One region of the Staphylococcus sp. AC872 genome, then DNA from elsewhere that is predicted to be linked to it. Evidence: riboswitches for the same ligand, from Rfam matches in the RefSeq annotation. Region 1 holds a riboswitch; the other holds the start of a gene.
The links. Region 1 has a riboswitch for FMN ahead of ribD (bifunctional diaminohydroxyphosphoribosylaminopyrimidine deaminase/5-amino-6-(5-phosphoribosylamino)uracil reductase RibD). Riboswitches for the same ligand answer to the same signal wherever they lie in the genome.

Region 1 (8,395 bases):
GTTGGCCCTATGTGGAGTGTAAATAAATGGGAAGTGCTAAATGAGATAGACAATGAATTAGCACGTCGAGATTCATATCAAGGTAAAAAGTTTGAACATAAGGTGAAATCATGAAACTAGAACGGATACTCCCCTTTTCAAAGATTCTGATTCAAAGTCATATTACTGATTCTAGTATCGTCATTGACGCTACTTGTGGTAATGGAAACGATACTTTATTCTTGGCACAACAAGTGCCTCATGGATTTGTATATGGCTTTGATATTCAACAATTGGCTATCGATAATACTAAAATGAAGGTATCTAACTATTCAAATGTAAAACTGATTAAAGATGGTCATGAAAATGTAAAACAATATATTACTAAAGACCATATCGGCAATGTCGATGCTGCTATATTTAATCTTGGTTATTTACCTAAAGGTGATAAATCAATCGTTACTACACATCAAACAACTATAAGTGCCATCCAAAATATTTTTGATTTATTGAATGAAGAAGGTATCATTATATTAGTGATTTATCATGGTCATGATGAAGGTAAAATTGAACGAGATGCATTAATGGATTATTTAACACATTTAGATCAAAAACAAGCACACGTCTTACAATATCAGTTTATAAATCAAAAGAATAATGCACCATTCATATGCACTATTGAAAAAAGAGGTTAACGTTATTAACGCGACAAAGAAGGGACCCAAAAAGGGCCCCTTCTTTTTTGATATTATACAGCTAAGATTGATTTTAAGCTTGTCTGCATAGGTTCTGATTTCGATGTAATTGTTTCCCCAATGAAATCAAGTAAACCATCTTTTTGTTTTGCTAATTTTTCATTAAAATGAATAATAACAGTACGTTCATCGTCTTGTGGACGCTCTTTATATATCCACTCTAAATTAACTAAATTATTGTAAGTTCTTGTTCGCTTATACGGCTTAATTTCAACAAACTCGTCCATTTCTTTTAATGTCATTGAACCTTTTTCCCATAGGTTTAATAAAATTAAAATCTCTTCTTTAGACATGTCATATTCTTTTTGAATTGTTTCAAATATAGAATTAACATCGGCTAACAACTTGTCTAACTGTAAAATACCATAAACTCTTTCATTTTCATTTTGATTCATAGTTAACATCTCCCAAAATAACAAGTTAATTTTATCATTTTCTAAAATAACCGACTCCCAAATTTCTATCATCGGTTAATTGAAAAATTGTCAATATTGCTTGTTCATATTAACAGAACATTTGATAAATGAAATGCTTGGTTAAGACTTGTGTATTTTACTATAAATGTGACATATAAAAATATAATTTTGTAAAATGGTTCGATTTCAATACACGAAGTCTTATTACATATTAAAATTATATTTTTAATCCAAACAAAATATATCAATATTACATTAAAATTGCAACTATAAATTAAAAAAGATTTTACGTATTTATCTCCATTAACCTTATAAAAAAGATTAATAGTTTTCTACTACTTTTTCACAAAAAAACCAGGTTGCTTAAACAACCTGGTTAGAATCATATATCTTCAATTTCATCTTCTTCAACAATAAATCCCATAGTATTTACACTATTATTAAGGAAAGTTAGTACATAACGCATCACTTGGTCTCGCTCTGGCTCATTATGAATCTCATGGTATAAACCATTCCATACTTTATAATATAACTCATTTGTTACTAGTTTATCTTTAAATGTTTCAGTTGCATTGATTTCTGAAATGATATCTTCACTACCTGTCATAATTAAAGTTGGTAATGGTTTGATATCTTTGATGTGTTCCATTGTCTCTTTCATCATTTCATTTACAAGGTTATACCAATGATATGTCACTTTTTTCAACATTAATCCATCATTGACTGTATCTTCAATAACTTCATCATTACGTGTTAGGTCTTGAGCTGTGATACCAATTTTAAATCGAGTATCTTTGGATACTTTACCAACATTAGAGAGTAATTTATTCTTTCTATCCTTACCTGATTGTTTAAATTCTAATAATGGTGAAATGAGCATTAAACCTTCAACGGGTAATTCAATTCGCTCTAATAAGTTAATTAAAATTAAACCACCTAAACCTACACCAAGAATAAAGGTTGGAATTTTATACTCATTAGCAATTTTAATCCATTCTAATATATTCTCATGATATTCATTAAAATCTTCAATTTGTCCTTTATTAGCTCTAGACGTTTGGCCTTGTCCAGGTAGATCACCCATTATGACATGATAACCATTTCTTCTTAACATCGTAATAACATAGGCATATCGACCAGTATGTTCTAATATATTATGAGCAATGACAACAACGCCTTTTGCGTCATTTTCAGTTTCCCACTTCCACATTCTTAAATTGCCCCTTTTTTCAAAAATCTTCAATAGCATAATTATACCAAAACATTACAATTAATTGCCATTTTAATCTATTATCTTAAACATGCAGACATGCCTACCTCAAAACCGTGTAATATTACTAAAAACATTATTAAATTCTTTATGTAAACGCTTTCTCAAAAATATGTTTCATGATACACTATTTTAAAACTACCAATGATATTTGGTTATGGAGGTATGTACGATGGGAGTTTTCAAAAATGTATTTATAACTTTGTCTAATAACAGTTATTTAAATAATGCTGCTAAACAAGTTGGTCCAAGACTTGGTGCTAACAAAGTAGTAGCTGGTAACACAATTCCACAATTGATAGAAACAATTGAGTATTTAAATGAAAACAAGATTTCTGTTACTGTTGATAACTTAGGGGAATTTGTGACAACAGAGCAAGAAAGTCAACAAGCTAAACAAGAAATATTAGAAATCATGGAAGCCATAAGCCAATACCATGTTGATGCACATATGTCAGTCAAATTAAGTTTATTAGGTAGTGAATTTGACTTAGAACTTGCATACCAAAATTTGAGAGAAATTTTACTTAAAGCTAATGAATATGGGAACATGCATATCAATATAGATACTGAAAAATATGATAGCTTACAACAAATTATTGAAGTTTTAGATCGATTAAAGGGAGAATTCAAAAATGTTGGTACAGTGATTCAAGCATATCTCTATGATGCTGAAAAACTGATTGATAAATATCCTGAGTTACGATTAAGACTCGTTAAAGGGGCATATAAAGAGGATGCCTCTATTGCATACCAAACTAAAGAAGAGATTGACGCAAATTATATTAAAATAATTGAAAAAAGACTTTTAAATGCGCGTAATTTCACTTCAGTTGCAACACATGATCATAATATTATTAACCATGTGAAACAATTTATGAAAGAAAATCATATCGAAAAAGAGCAAATGGAATTCCAGATGCTATATGGTTTCCGTTCAGAGTTAGCTCAAACAATTGCCAATGAGGGCTATCATTTTACAGTATATGTCCCTTATGGTGATGATTGGTTTGCTTACTTTATGAGAAGATTAGCAGAACGCCCACAAAATTTATCATTAGCAGTTAAAGAATTTGCGACACCAGAGACATTGAAAAAAGTTGGTGTTTTCTCAGCTATTGGTATAAGTGTTGCTTCTCTTGTAGGGTTAACTACTAAGTATTTACGTAAATAAAATCATTAAAAAAAACTGCCCACAAAATACTAATTTTGTAGGCAGGCTGTACAGGTTGAGACATAAATATATATTTCAAGTTACATTCATGTATAAGCAGTAGTTGACTGTAAAGTCATTCTTTTTCTTTAGAAATTAGTATTTCTTATGCATGAGTTTCACTCATGTATTCCTATTTTAAAGTACACATTAGCTGTGGCTAATGCGTAAGAACCACTTCATATTCAATGATTAGTGGTTCTTTATTATTTCTGTCCCTCTCCTTTCTTGTTTAAAATTGTTTCAATAAATTAGCCATTTCTATTGCACTTACAGCCGCTTCAGAACCTTTATTACCTGCTTTAGTTCCTGCACGTTCAACTGCTTGTTCAATACTTTCCGTAGTTAATATACCAAATATAACAGGCACATCTGTTGACTCATTAGCTTTTGATACACCTTTTGCAACTTCATTACAAACATAATCATAATGCGATGTCGCCCCTCTTATGACACATCCTAATGTGACTACTGCATCATATTTACCTGTTTGAGCTAATTTTCTTGCAACCATAGGAATTTCAAAAGCACCAGGTACATAAGCGACATCAATATTATTTTCGTCAACATCGTGACGAATAAAAGTATCCTTAGCACCCTCTAGCAAACGTCCTGTAATAAAATCATTAAATCTACTCACTACAATAGCAACTTTTAAATCTTTACCTACTAATTTTCCTTCAAAATTCATTTTATGATCCTCCTAAATTAAATGTCCCATTTTTTCTTTTTTAGTTGTCATATAGTCATGATTATATTGTGTTTCTGGTACAATCACTTCTATACGTTGTTGAATATTAATGCCATATTCTTTTAATCCTTCAAATTTCTTCGGATTATTACTTAATAAATTTACTTTTTCTATTTCAAAATATTTAAGAATCTGTGCAGCTATATTATAATCTCGTAAATCTTCATCGAATCCTAATGCTAAATTAGCTGTAACAGTATCATAACCTTTTTCAATTAATTCATAGGCACGTAATTTATTCATGAGTCCTATGCCACGCCCTTCTTGAGGTAAATAGATAATCATTCCACCGTTTTGTTCTATATAATTCATCGAAGCTTCTAATTGAGCACCACAATCACATCGTTGGCTATGGAAAATATCACCCGTAAGGCATGCAGAATGGATACGCACATTTTCATGTGATCTAATATCACCTTTAGTTATAACGACGATTTCTTCTTCACTATAATCAGTTGTAAAACCATACATATCAAATGTACCAAAATCGGTTGGCATTTTTACTTTCGCATTAAGATTTACATGTGATTCATTAACTTGACGATATTCTATTAAACTTTCAATCGTAATCATAACTAATTGATGTTTCTCTTTAAATGCTTGAAGATCTTCACCCTTAGCCATAGACCCATCATTATTCATAATTTCACAAATTACACCTGCAGGTTTAGCACCTGTTAATTTAGCAAGATCTACTGCCGCCTCTGTATGCCCATTTCTTTCTAACACACCATTATCTTTAGCAATTAAAGGAAATAAGTGACCTGGACGGTTAAAATCTGAAGCTTTTGCATGCTCTTCGATTAGTGCTCTTGCAGTTAGTGTTCTCTCATTCGCACTGATACCTGTTGTTGTATTCTTATGGTCAATACTTACAGTAAAATTTGTCCCATACACGTCTGAGTTATGTGATTCCATCGGATGGAGCTCTAGGCGTTCACTAATACTTGAACTGATAGGTGTACAAATTAACCCACGACCTTCTCTAGCCATGAAATTAATCGTATCGTCTTTCATCCATTCAGTTATTGCTATTAAGTCGCCTTCATTTTCTCTATCTTCATCATCAACTACAATAATACTTTCACCTTGTTTTAAAGCTTTTAAGGCTAATTCAATACTGTCGAACTTCATGTTTATTGCCTCCCCTAAAAACCAAATGCTTTTAGTTTTTCTTCTGTTAAACTCGATTGATTATGATTTAAAATATTTTCAACATATTTGAATAATACATCTGATTCTAAATGTACGTTATCTCCCACTTTTTTACTAGATAAGATGGTGGAACGTCTTGTTTCAGGAATCAAATGTATATCAAAAGCATCTGAATGAAGATCGAAAATCGTTAAACTTGTACCATCAACTGTTATCGATCCTTGTTTAACCATTTGATTAAGTATGGATTTGGATGCTTTAATTTGGATAATCATTGAATTGGCAGATTCATTAATTTTAGAAATCGTTCCTAAATGATCAACATGACCTAACACAAAGTGACCACCAAATCTGCCGTTTCCACTCATCGCTCTTTCTAAATTAACTTTCGTATGGCGTTGAACATCAGAGAGGTAAGTTTTATTTTCTGTGCCTTTAATCACTTGAACAGAAAATGTTTGGTCATCAAAATCAATGACAGTCAAACACGCACCGTTCACACTAATTGAATCACCAATATGCATGTCTTCTAGTATTTTTTCGGCAGTAATTACTAATGTTCGAACTGAATTTTGATTACGAACTTCTTGTACCGTTCCTATTTCTTCAATGATGCCTGTAAACATTTGCAATCACTTCTTTCTCAAAACTAATTTAATATTTTGATGTATTAACGTGGAATTAACAATTTCAAATTGAGTTGTATCTGGTAATGATATAATTTGGTCAGTTTGGAAAAATTGATTCTTACCAGAACCACCTATTATTTTCGGGGCAAAATAAAGTACAAGGTGATCTAAATGATCTGATTGGAGAAATTCTGAAGTAATTTCGGGACCTGCTTCGACTAACAGTTTCCCGATACCTTTATGATATAAATCTTTTAAAATAGATTTAATCTCACATTGTTCCATATATATAATAGTTACATTACTATTGTCTACTGTTAAATTTTTATTTTCTGTATAGATCCAAATGGGAGAAGCGTTGTCGTGAAATAGTTGTTGACCAAAATCTAATTTGCCACTTTTACTAAGTATGACACGAATTGGATGTTTACCGTCAGCTATCCTTGTCGTGTACAAAGGATCGTCAGCTTCTATCGTTTTACGTCCGGTTAATACTGCATCGTGACTATGACGTAATTGATAAACATCTTTTTTTACATCCTTATTAGTAATCCACTTACTCTCGCCATCATCGGTAGCTTGTTTACCATCTAAACTAGCAGAAACTTTCACAGTTAATTCGGGAATGCCATTCCTTTTAGCAGTGAAGAAATCTTGATAAAGTTGGGCTGCAACGGCATTATATTGAAATTCAACTTCAATGCCTGCATTCTTCAATATGTCATCACCTTTTGAAATGAGTGTAGTATCTTTAACAGCATAAATGACTTTTTGAATACCTGCTTCGATGATTTTATCTACACATGGTGGCGTTGAACCATGATGTGTACATGGTTCTAATGATACATATATTGTCGCACCTTTTGCTTCTGATTGTGCCATGTCTAAAGCTTGAACTTCAGCATGTTTATCACCTTTTCGTAAGTGAGCACCAATACCAACTATTCTACCGTCTTTGACGACAACCGAACCTACAGGAGGATTAACACCTGTTTGTCCATCAACCATTTGTGCAAGTTGAATAGCATAATTCATAAATTTACTCAAAATATCACCTCTAAAATTAAAAAGCCTTACACCAATGAAATGATACATTTCAAGGCATAAGGCGAAATCATATATTTTTAAACAAGCATATTTATATCTAAAAAATAAAAATATACTTATTAATACACATACTTATACAAATATATGTTAATGTCGATAAACGTCATTCTTTCTCCCATCCAGACTTTAACTGTCGGCTCTAGAATTTCACTAGATCAGCCACTAACAAATGTTAGCAGGTCGCAGGCTCATATCACTGCCGGTTGGGAATTTCACCCTGCCCCGAAAGAATTTTATATGAAATTGTTAAAGGTTAATTGAGTATTGTATTCTGATTTACTACAATTCAAATCATACTACACCTTTTTCAAAAATACAATTACTATACATTGTACTTAATTAAAGTAATACTTTTAAATTAAATCATCGGATTTTGTTTCTCTTTTAAATAAAATATGGATTTAAAAATAACCGAATATCATTAATCAACGCTAAATGCTCTCTTCGTTTATATTTTCAAAGTCTTGTTGAGTGTCATACAATCTATCAACTGCATTAGCCACTTGGTTAACAATCATTTTGACACCGTTTCTAAGTTTATTGACGCCATTTGTCATTTGTCCTATCGCTATGACATTAGTTAAAGTACCAAATCTAGGACTAATAACCTGGTTCGTTTCAGGAATAATTTGTATACCACCCATGGGATGAGATTGTACAATTTGCCTATTTTCTAAATTACGAATTAATTGGTCATCTTCATCTAGCTCAGATAAATGGTTTTTAGATCCAGTTGCATTAATGACTACATTAAAATCTTCAATGTCATTCTCATTTTCATATTGTAAATGGAATAATCCGTCCTCATGATATACATTTTTTAAATTTTTACGGATAATCAACGCCTCTTTTTCTAATAACTCAATAAGTAATTTCGCAGTTCTAGGAGGCATTGGATTAGAATTGAGTTGAATCATTTTAGTATATTTCTCTTGAAATATTTGTTGATCTTCAAAACTTAAACTATTCCAAATCCAATTTAAATTTTCCTTTAAGTATTCAATTATACTTTGGAAAATTCCCATTTCCTTTTCATGTTCTAAATCAAACTTTAAATCATTAATATGATTTCCAGTTCTTCTATTGATTAATTTTTCAAAATCTATACCATAGTCGCTAC
Region 2 (8,395 bases), on a different contig from region 1:
TTCTTACCACCTATTACGACAACATTTTGGTCGAAGTACGGATGTGCTTCTTTGAAATAATGGAATACTTTAGATAACTCAGCACCCTCAACTTCTAGTGTATTATGTTGACCATAATAACCAGTTGCAACTGTTAAAAATTTACATTCGTAAACATCTTTAGTAGTCGTGATTGTAAAACGATTATTCATCTTTTTAACTGTTAAAACTTCTTCAAATGCATGGATATTTAATTGATGATGTTTAACGACTTCTCTATAATATACAAGAGCTTGATTTCGACGTGGTTTACTTTCTTCCACGATAAATGGAATATCACCAATTGATAATTTATCACTAGATGAGAAGAAGGTTTGATGTGTTGGATAATTATAGATAGATTCTACAACATTACCTTTTTCTATCACTAATGTTTCAATACCTTTTTTCTTTTGCTCAATGGCTGCACTTAAGCCACAAGGTCCTCCACCAATGATGATACTTTCTATTTTTTGCATGTAAAACGGCCTCCTTTAATCACCAAATTATTATATCAGTTATATCCTATTTTCGCGAAGTCCTTGTTTTAGAAAAGTTTAAATTATTTATGACTTTTTTGAATAATCGTCTTGATTTGACGGAAACCAAAAAAACTGTAAGTAATGCGATAACATTACTTACAGTTAATTTGATGATTGAATTGTACCTATGGAATTACTAATGTTTGACCATTATGAATATTGTTACCATTTAATCCATTAGCTTGTCTAATTTTTTCAACATTTGCAGGTGAACCACTACCGTAATATTGAATGGCAATTCTGTAGAGATTTTCTTTACCATTTACAGTATGTGTTTGTTTACCTTGTTGGTTACTATTGCTATTTTGGCTATTATTACCTTGTTGGCCATTTTGTTGTGAGTTTTGGCCTTGACCATTTTGGCTATTTCCGCCATTTTGACCTTGGTTATTAGTTGCTTGTGAGTTAGCACCATTAGCATTATCACCAGAACTATTTTTATCTGAATTTGAAGCGTCTGATGAATTTGATTCGTCACTAGATGTTGCTTTATCTTTATCAGAGTCTTTTGATTTATCTTTGTCTTTTGAACTATCTTTATCTTTGCTGTCTTTATCTTTGCTAGTGTCGTTGTTTTTCTTGCCATCTTTACTATCTTTATTAGCTACTTTGTTATCATCATTGCCACTATTACTATGATTATTTAAGGCCATACCTGCGAAAATAGCAATTGCACCTAGGATTAATACTGCAGCTATAATTGGTAAGATGATTTTCATAAAGCCGCCTTTTTTCTTACCATCATGATTGTCTCGATGATTATTGTTATCATCATGTTGGTTGGCTTCTTTTTTATCATGGTGATGTTTTGCACCTGCAGCACCAGCAACACCTGCGGCGCCTGCACCTACTGCAGCAGCTTTCTTCCCTTTATTAGATTGATGTTTATCTTTATTATCATGTTTGTCGTCATCATCATGTTTGCGGTCATCCTTGATATCTTTATCACTATGATGGCTTTCTTTTTTATCATGATGATGTTTAGCTAAACCAGCGGCACCTGCAGCACCAGCAACACCTGCACCAGTTGCGGCAGCTTTCTTACCTTTACCTGATTTTTCATCATCTGATTGATGATTATCTTTAATCTCTTTGTCGTCATGTTTGTTATCATGATGATCTTGATGACGGTCATTTTTTATTTTATTTTCGCCAGTATGATCGTCTTTTTTATCATGATGATGTTTAGCTAAACCAGCAGCACCCGCAGCACCAGCCACACCGGCACCAGTTGCAGCAGCTTTTTTACCTTTACCTGAATCGTGGTGTTCTTCATCATGATGACCTTTATTAAGTTCGTCTTGGCGATCTTTAGATGTATCTTGACGACGGTCATCTTTATTAAAGTCATCATGTCGATCATTATCTTTGTGATGGTCATGTTCACGTACACGATCCTCATGGCCATTATTGTCACCATGTTTATGATCACTAGTCACTTTTTTACCAACTGCAGCACCACCTGCTAGAGCGGCATCTTTACCGTGCCCGTCTTTCTTGTCATGACGATCATCATGTTGAACATCGTCACTTTTACCACTACGCTTTAAAGGTTCATCGTGATTTAATTCTTGTTCTGACTCACGAGTCGAACGATTTTCAGGATGATGTGCCTGTTTTTGATCTCTATTTACATCATTGTGATTGGATGCATCATAATTTTTGTTATCTCCATTATGTAATGATGTATCATCATGTCTATCATCTAATGAACCATCTTGGCTATCTTTTGTACGTGAATCTGCCTGACGGTTATTATTTGTCGCTATATCTCGACGACGCTTTCTTCTCTGTGCATTTCTCGGTGGGAATTGTTGATTTGCTTTGTCTTCAGTTCTGTCTACTGCATTATCTTCTTGCTCTTCATGTGAAGATGTCTGCTCATTATGATCTTCTGGGTCTATTGCTTGACGATTTTTTTCAAAATCATCTTTGAAGTTATTATTAGACACAATCATCATCCTCTCTGTTTAATTTTATTTTATAATGATACATAAACTATACCCATTTATTAAATGATTATGTATAGTAATCAAGAATTTTTTAGGTATTAAGATTTTGTTCATAAGTTAATTATAGCTTGAATAAAGAGTTAAGCAAAATAAAATCTATAGTTCAAATAAATTTTGAAGTTTTTCACTATATGATAGCTTACGTTTAACTTTCTTGCGATTAATTACTTTCATGCTAGGTAACTCAGTATCATTGTCACAACATACATCTGGCAGTTTAGGTTGTTCATTAAAAAATTCCAACAAATATTTTCGGCGACATTGGTCAAGTTGTGTGTAGCCTAACATGCGACTATAACCTAATTTTTTACGTCTGAAAGATTGATCAAAAATACGTTGCATTTGATTAATTGAATATTGATTATAAAGTATGGATAAAATGGATTCTTTTTCAGGAGGGATAAATTGCCCTAATTCAAATGCATGAATATCTTCAGTTGTGATTCTATCAGCAAATAGTATGGTTTCTAATATAAAAGCGTCGTCGGGTTGGAATAAGCTAATGGCTTGGCTCGCTTCACCGTCTCTACCTGCTCTTCCAATCTCTTGTAGATAATTAGAAGGACTAGATGACAAATGAAAATGAATGACTGTTCGGATGTCTTTTTTATTTATTCCCATACCAAATGCACTTGTCGCAACTATGATTGGAATATCATTGTTTAAAAATTGGTGTTGTACTGTCTGTCTTTCTTGATAACTTAAATCGCCATGATATATCCCTGTTAAAAAACCTGAGTCATAAATAAGTTGAGCTAGTGTTAAACATAATTTTTTAGAGGATACATATATAATAGTGGGACCTGTTTCATTAAGTTGTGGTAACAACCATTCTATTTTTTCTTCGTCAGATCCGAAATTGAGATGTTTCAATGAAATATTCATACGATTCATACTTGTTTTAATTGTACTGAAATTAACATTGAGCATTTCAGATAAATCGCTTTCTAAATGAGGTGGTGCAGTTGCTGTTAATGCAAGAATTGTAGCCGACTTAAATGAATTCGTTATTTTTCCAATCAAGGCATAATGTGGTCTGAAATCATATCCCCATTCAGACAAACAATGCGCTTCATCAAGAACAATTAAACCAAAATCTATATTGGCGATAAGTTTAAAATTTTGAGGTTGTAATATAAATTCGGGACTTAAATAGATAAATTTACTTTGTCGAATATTGCTAAGATTTTGTCGTTTCTCTGTATTGTCCATTCCTGAATGGATACAACAAACTGCACGTTCACCATTTAACTTCATTTGCATGACTTGATCATCCATAAGAGAAATTAATGGTGAAATGACAAGTGTTGGCTTTTCAATTATATAAGTAGGTAATTGATAACAAAGGCTTTTGCCACTACCTGTTGGTAAAATACCAAGTGTATGCTTTTGATTTAATACACTGGTAATGATTTCCTCTTGCCCAGGTTTAAAGGAATCAAACCCAAACCAATCTTTAAGTTTCTGTTGAAGCAACTAAGTCACCCCTTTCAATACCGACAATTACCAATTTAATTTGAAAATAAGTTAATGTATCAAATTGTTGCTTGTACTCACGCAATTTGATTCCTATATGACTTTTGTAAAAATCGATAAATGGTTGAATTGTTGTGATGTCTAAATAACTGTCATAGTCATTGATATAACCTTTGATAAACAACTCTAAAAGATGATCTTCAATCGTATTTAATTTAACATTTTGAACAGTTGAGATGTCTTGTATCGGGTGTCCTTGCTCTAATTGATGTAAGGTTAACTTCGTTTTATTAAGTAATGTTGGACGTATAATCGTTTGATTTAATAAAGGATGTTTTTGCATATCTTCAATTTCAAACATGACATCGACCAATTGATTCATTTCTAATTCAAATAGTTCTTGTTGAGACTTCGATTCAATTAAACTGACTTGTTGTCTGGTATACATCGTCTCTTCATATCCTTGTAAATAATAATGCAAATAAACATGTTCATGCTTGCTAGCAATTTTTTCAAATAATTGTTTTATTTCAGTGATAAAATTTGACTCTAAATCGTTAACCTTTATGTGTTGATAAATATCTTTAACACGTTGTTGAATGTATGTTTGTTGAGTAATAGGAATGAACCTAAAATCGTTATGTAAGCTTTGTGATACCGTTTGAATGAGTAATTGGATACAGTTAAATGTATTAATAAGGCTATCATAGGTACATCTTGGATGCGTTTTGATATTTATTTTTGGTTCCTCATCATTCAATTCATTTAAATATCGCTCAAAAGACGGATATTTTAATCTCGGTAAACTATGATATAATGACAAAAGTTGTTGACTACTTGCGTCAAAAAATGTTTGATGGGATTTTTTTCCTGTTAAGATATTATAAATACTTTTATTTGTTTTGTAGTTGAATGCGTGCTGACACGCATATTTGATAATTTGATACAAGATAAACCCTCACTCTATAAAACGAATATATTGAAAATCACACTATCGATGTCTACAATAGTAGTATTGTTATTACTAGTGTAGCATTTTTTTCAAAGGAGGCGAATGAAATTGGCTAAATATACAATCGTTGATATGGATACTTGTATAGCATGCGGTGCATGTGGTGCAGCAGCTCCAGATATCTATGATTATGACGACGAAGGTATTGCTTTCGTAATCCTTGATGATAACCAAGGTACTGCAGAGGTGCCAGAAGAGTTATATGAAGATATGGAAGATGCACTAGAAGGTTGTCCAACAGATTCAATTAAAATTGAAGACGAACCATTTGATGGTGACGCACTTAAATTTGAATAATATATAGTATTAAAAGCGCCTTTACACATTATGTGTAAGGGCGCTAGTTATTTATAAGTGAATGTTATTTTTAATTCTATTGAATATAAAGTAAAAGATGATTGAAATGACAATACCTTTAATAATATTAAATGGTATGACACCTGAAACAATAATTACTTTAAGATTATGAACAATGTCACCTAGGTTAAATATCATGCCGTAAAGTGGTAACAATACAAAATAATTTAAAATACTTAATACAATGGTCATAACAACTGTACCTATTACAAGACCTATTAATAATGATTGCTTACTAAGTTTATTTTTATAAATATAATATGCAGCTAATAAGAAACTTGCAATTGCTAAGAAGTTCGCTACGGGGCCTACAGGATCGCCCATATTGAAAAAGAAATTGAGTAAATTTTTAATAAATGCCACTATAATTCCTGCAATTGGTCCTAATAAAAATGTAGCAAGTAATGTAGGTACGTCACTAAAGTCTAACGTTAAGTATGGTGGTAAAAATGGCAATGGAAATTTAATAAATGTAAGTACGAAAGCGACTGCACTTAACATACTTATAAAGATTAAACGTCTATTTTGGTTTTGTTGCATATATGATTTTCTCCTTTCATTCATCTTGCTAGAAAAGGAGGAAATTTGCACAACAAAAAACCTCCATCTTCTCCCATCCAGACTATACTGTCGGCTTCAGAATTTCACTGAATCAGGTAAAATGAGACATTTTACGTCGCAGGCTTAATTTACTGCCGGTTGGGAATTGCACCCGACCCCGAAGATGAATTAACTATAATTTTATTTTAAATATATCATACATGATAACTCTGTTATGTACAATGAGTTTGCTCCGATATATTTATATAGATATAAGTTGTCATTAAAATAATCAAGTTGATGATTAATCTATAGATTTAATAATAAATAAAAAACCTGTTAAAGTAATCAACTGACTCTAACAGGTTTTATTATGTTTATTTTGGTAATTTGATGATAAAGGTTGTTCCTTCGCCTACTTGACTTTCAACTTCAATTATACCGCCATGTTCTTCTATAATCATTTTACAGATAAATAATCCTAATCCAGTACCTTGTTTACCTCTTTTTCTTGATGCATCTACTTTATAGAAACGATCGAAGACTTGTTGTAAATGTTCAGGTGCGATGCCAGTACCCGTATCTGTTATTCTTAAAATATTATAGCTATTATCTTCGTCTGTAGTTACTGAAATTGTATCTCCAGGTTGTGTATATCTTGATGCGTTATCAATTAAATTGGTTAAGACTTGATCCATTCTGTCCATATCATAGTTCCATAACTGTTGATTGTTCACTTCAAATTGCATGTTAAGTTCTAAATCAGTGGCTTGTTGGCGATATTTTATTCTCATTTTGTTAAGTAAATCAGAAATTGGTTGTGTCTCTTTCTCTACAGATAATCCTTCAGCATCCATACGCGCTACATTTAATAATTCATTTACTAAGCGGTTTAGACGTTTAGATTCATCTAAGACAATAGCGAGTGATTCATGTATTTCATCTGGTTCTGTGACAACTCCATCTACAATAGATTCTGTATAGCCTTGTAGTAATGCAATTGGTGTTCGTAACTCATGAGACACATTTGCGATGAAATCTTTTTTCATTTGATCAAGATTATGTTCATTTGTCATGTCACGTATTATAGCAACGATACCACTTCTGCCATCATTTTGGATACGTTCAATATAACTCATGATAATCACATAATAACGTGTGTTTGCTTCAATTTCTTGGAATTGCGTTTCTTTAGTATTAAAGGTTTGTTCAATTTGATTTTCTATTAATTCAACCGCGTTATCATCTAATGTATAGAAGACTTGGTCTGCCATTTTGTTTGATAAAATAATATCCTTTTGTTCATTAATACCTATAACACCTTCGACCATTGAGTTAATCAAGCTATCACGTATATTTTTAGATGTAGATAATGCTTCTACGTGTTCTTGAATTTCAAAACTCATATTATTAAACGCTCGTGACAGTTCTCCAATTTCATCTTTTGTTGATACTGATGTGATATGTGAATAATCACCTTGTGATACCTTTTGAGCTTGATTTCTTAACTCTCTTAACGGTTTCGTAATTCTAGATGATAGGAAAAATGCAAAAATAGTACTCACTGCTAAAAATATAATTGCGGTAATTAAGATGATAATTGTAATCGCATTGTTAGTATCTTCAATTGATTTTAAATCTTTAAAAATAAAGACACCACTATATTCTGAGTGACTTCCTGGCTCAGCTTTCATTGGATAACCCACTAATATATAGGGATGTGAATTACCTTGTTCTTTAATCGTGACATTACGTGTCATTGACTCACCATGTTTGAAAACACGGTTAAAATCTTTATTATCTTTGATTTCTTTTAACATTGCTTTTTTATCCGGTGAAATTGTTTGTTGATAAGCGGTAGATGAATTTTTCATAATAATTAATCCACCTGGATTATCTATCAATGTTTGGCTATTTTTAATGGCTATATTTTGATTTTTAGAGCTTTCTACCAATGAACTAATACGTTTGGCGTCTTCTTTAATGGAATCTTCAGCTTCTTGTGTATAATAATATTGAATAAAAGTAATTAACGCAGCACTTAATAAAATTAAAACTGTCGTTACTATAAAAATTATAGTTAACCACAGTTTTATTACTACACTATTTAGCCGGTTCATCGTTTGTATTAACCTCGAATTTATAGCCGACGCCCCAAACCGTTTGTATCATATGAGCTGCATCACTCGATACTTTGTTGAGCTTCTCTCTTAATCTTTTCACGTGCGTATCTACCGTACGTAAATCGCCATAAAATTCATAATGCCAAACTTCTTTTAATAATTGTTCACGATCAAATACTTTATTAGGTGTTTTAGCTAAATAAATTAATAGTTCATATTCTTTTGGTGTTAAATTAACCTGCTCATTATCAGCTAGTACTCTATGTGCATCATTATCGATGACTAAGTGATTGAACTCAATCACATCTCTTGCAT

Region 2: another riboswitch for FMN. It lies ahead of ACZ267_RS03105 (ECF transporter S component); the one in region 1 lies ahead of ribD (bifunctional diaminohydroxyphosphoribosylaminopyrimidine deaminase/5-amino-6-(5-phosphoribosylamino)uracil reductase RibD).

What each region holds. Positions count from the first base shown of each region.
Region 1 covers NZ_CEEDKW010000006.1:62,201-70,595, forward strand. Annotated here, with positions in the region: gene mnmL (tRNA modification radical SAM protein MnmL/YtqA) at 1-114, shown strand, start outside; gene mnmM (tRNA 5-(aminomethyl)-2-thiouridylate-methyltransferase MnmM) at 111-674, shown strand; gene ACZ267_RS09910 (transcriptional regulator, SarA/Rot family) at 728-1,129, opposite strand; gene ACZ267_RS09915 (alpha/beta fold hydrolase) at 1,533-2,360, opposite strand; gene ACZ267_RS09920 (proline dehydrogenase family protein) at 2,593-3,594, shown strand; gene ribH (6,7-dimethyl-8-ribityllumazine synthase) at 3,866-4,324, opposite strand; gene ribB (3,4-dihydroxy-2-butanone-4-phosphate synthase) at 4,337-5,518, opposite strand; gene ribE (riboflavin synthase) at 5,533-6,165, opposite strand; gene ribD (bifunctional diaminohydroxyphosphoribosylaminopyrimidine deaminase/5-amino-6-(5-phosphoribosylamino)uracil reductase RibD) at 6,172-7,215, opposite strand; FMN riboswitch at 7,379-7,509, opposite strand; gene ACZ267_RS09945 (FAD/NAD(P)-binding protein) at 7,707-8,395, opposite strand, start outside.
Region 2 covers NZ_CEEDKW010000002.1:14,096-22,490, reverse strand. Annotated here, with positions in the region: gene ypdA (bacillithiol disulfide reductase YpdA) at 1-497, opposite strand, end outside; gene ebpS (elastin-binding protein EbpS) at 686-2,512, opposite strand; gene ACZ267_RS03120 (RecQ family ATP-dependent DNA helicase) at 2,669-4,048, opposite strand; gene ACZ267_RS03115 (YpbB family protein) at 4,029-4,997, opposite strand; gene ACZ267_RS03110 (ferredoxin) at 5,109-5,357, shown strand; gene ACZ267_RS03105 (ECF transporter S component) at 5,409-5,957, opposite strand; FMN riboswitch at 6,019-6,147, opposite strand; gene ACZ267_RS03100 (ATP-binding protein) at 6,335-8,077, opposite strand; gene ACZ267_RS03095 (response regulator transcription factor) at 8,061-8,395, opposite strand, start outside.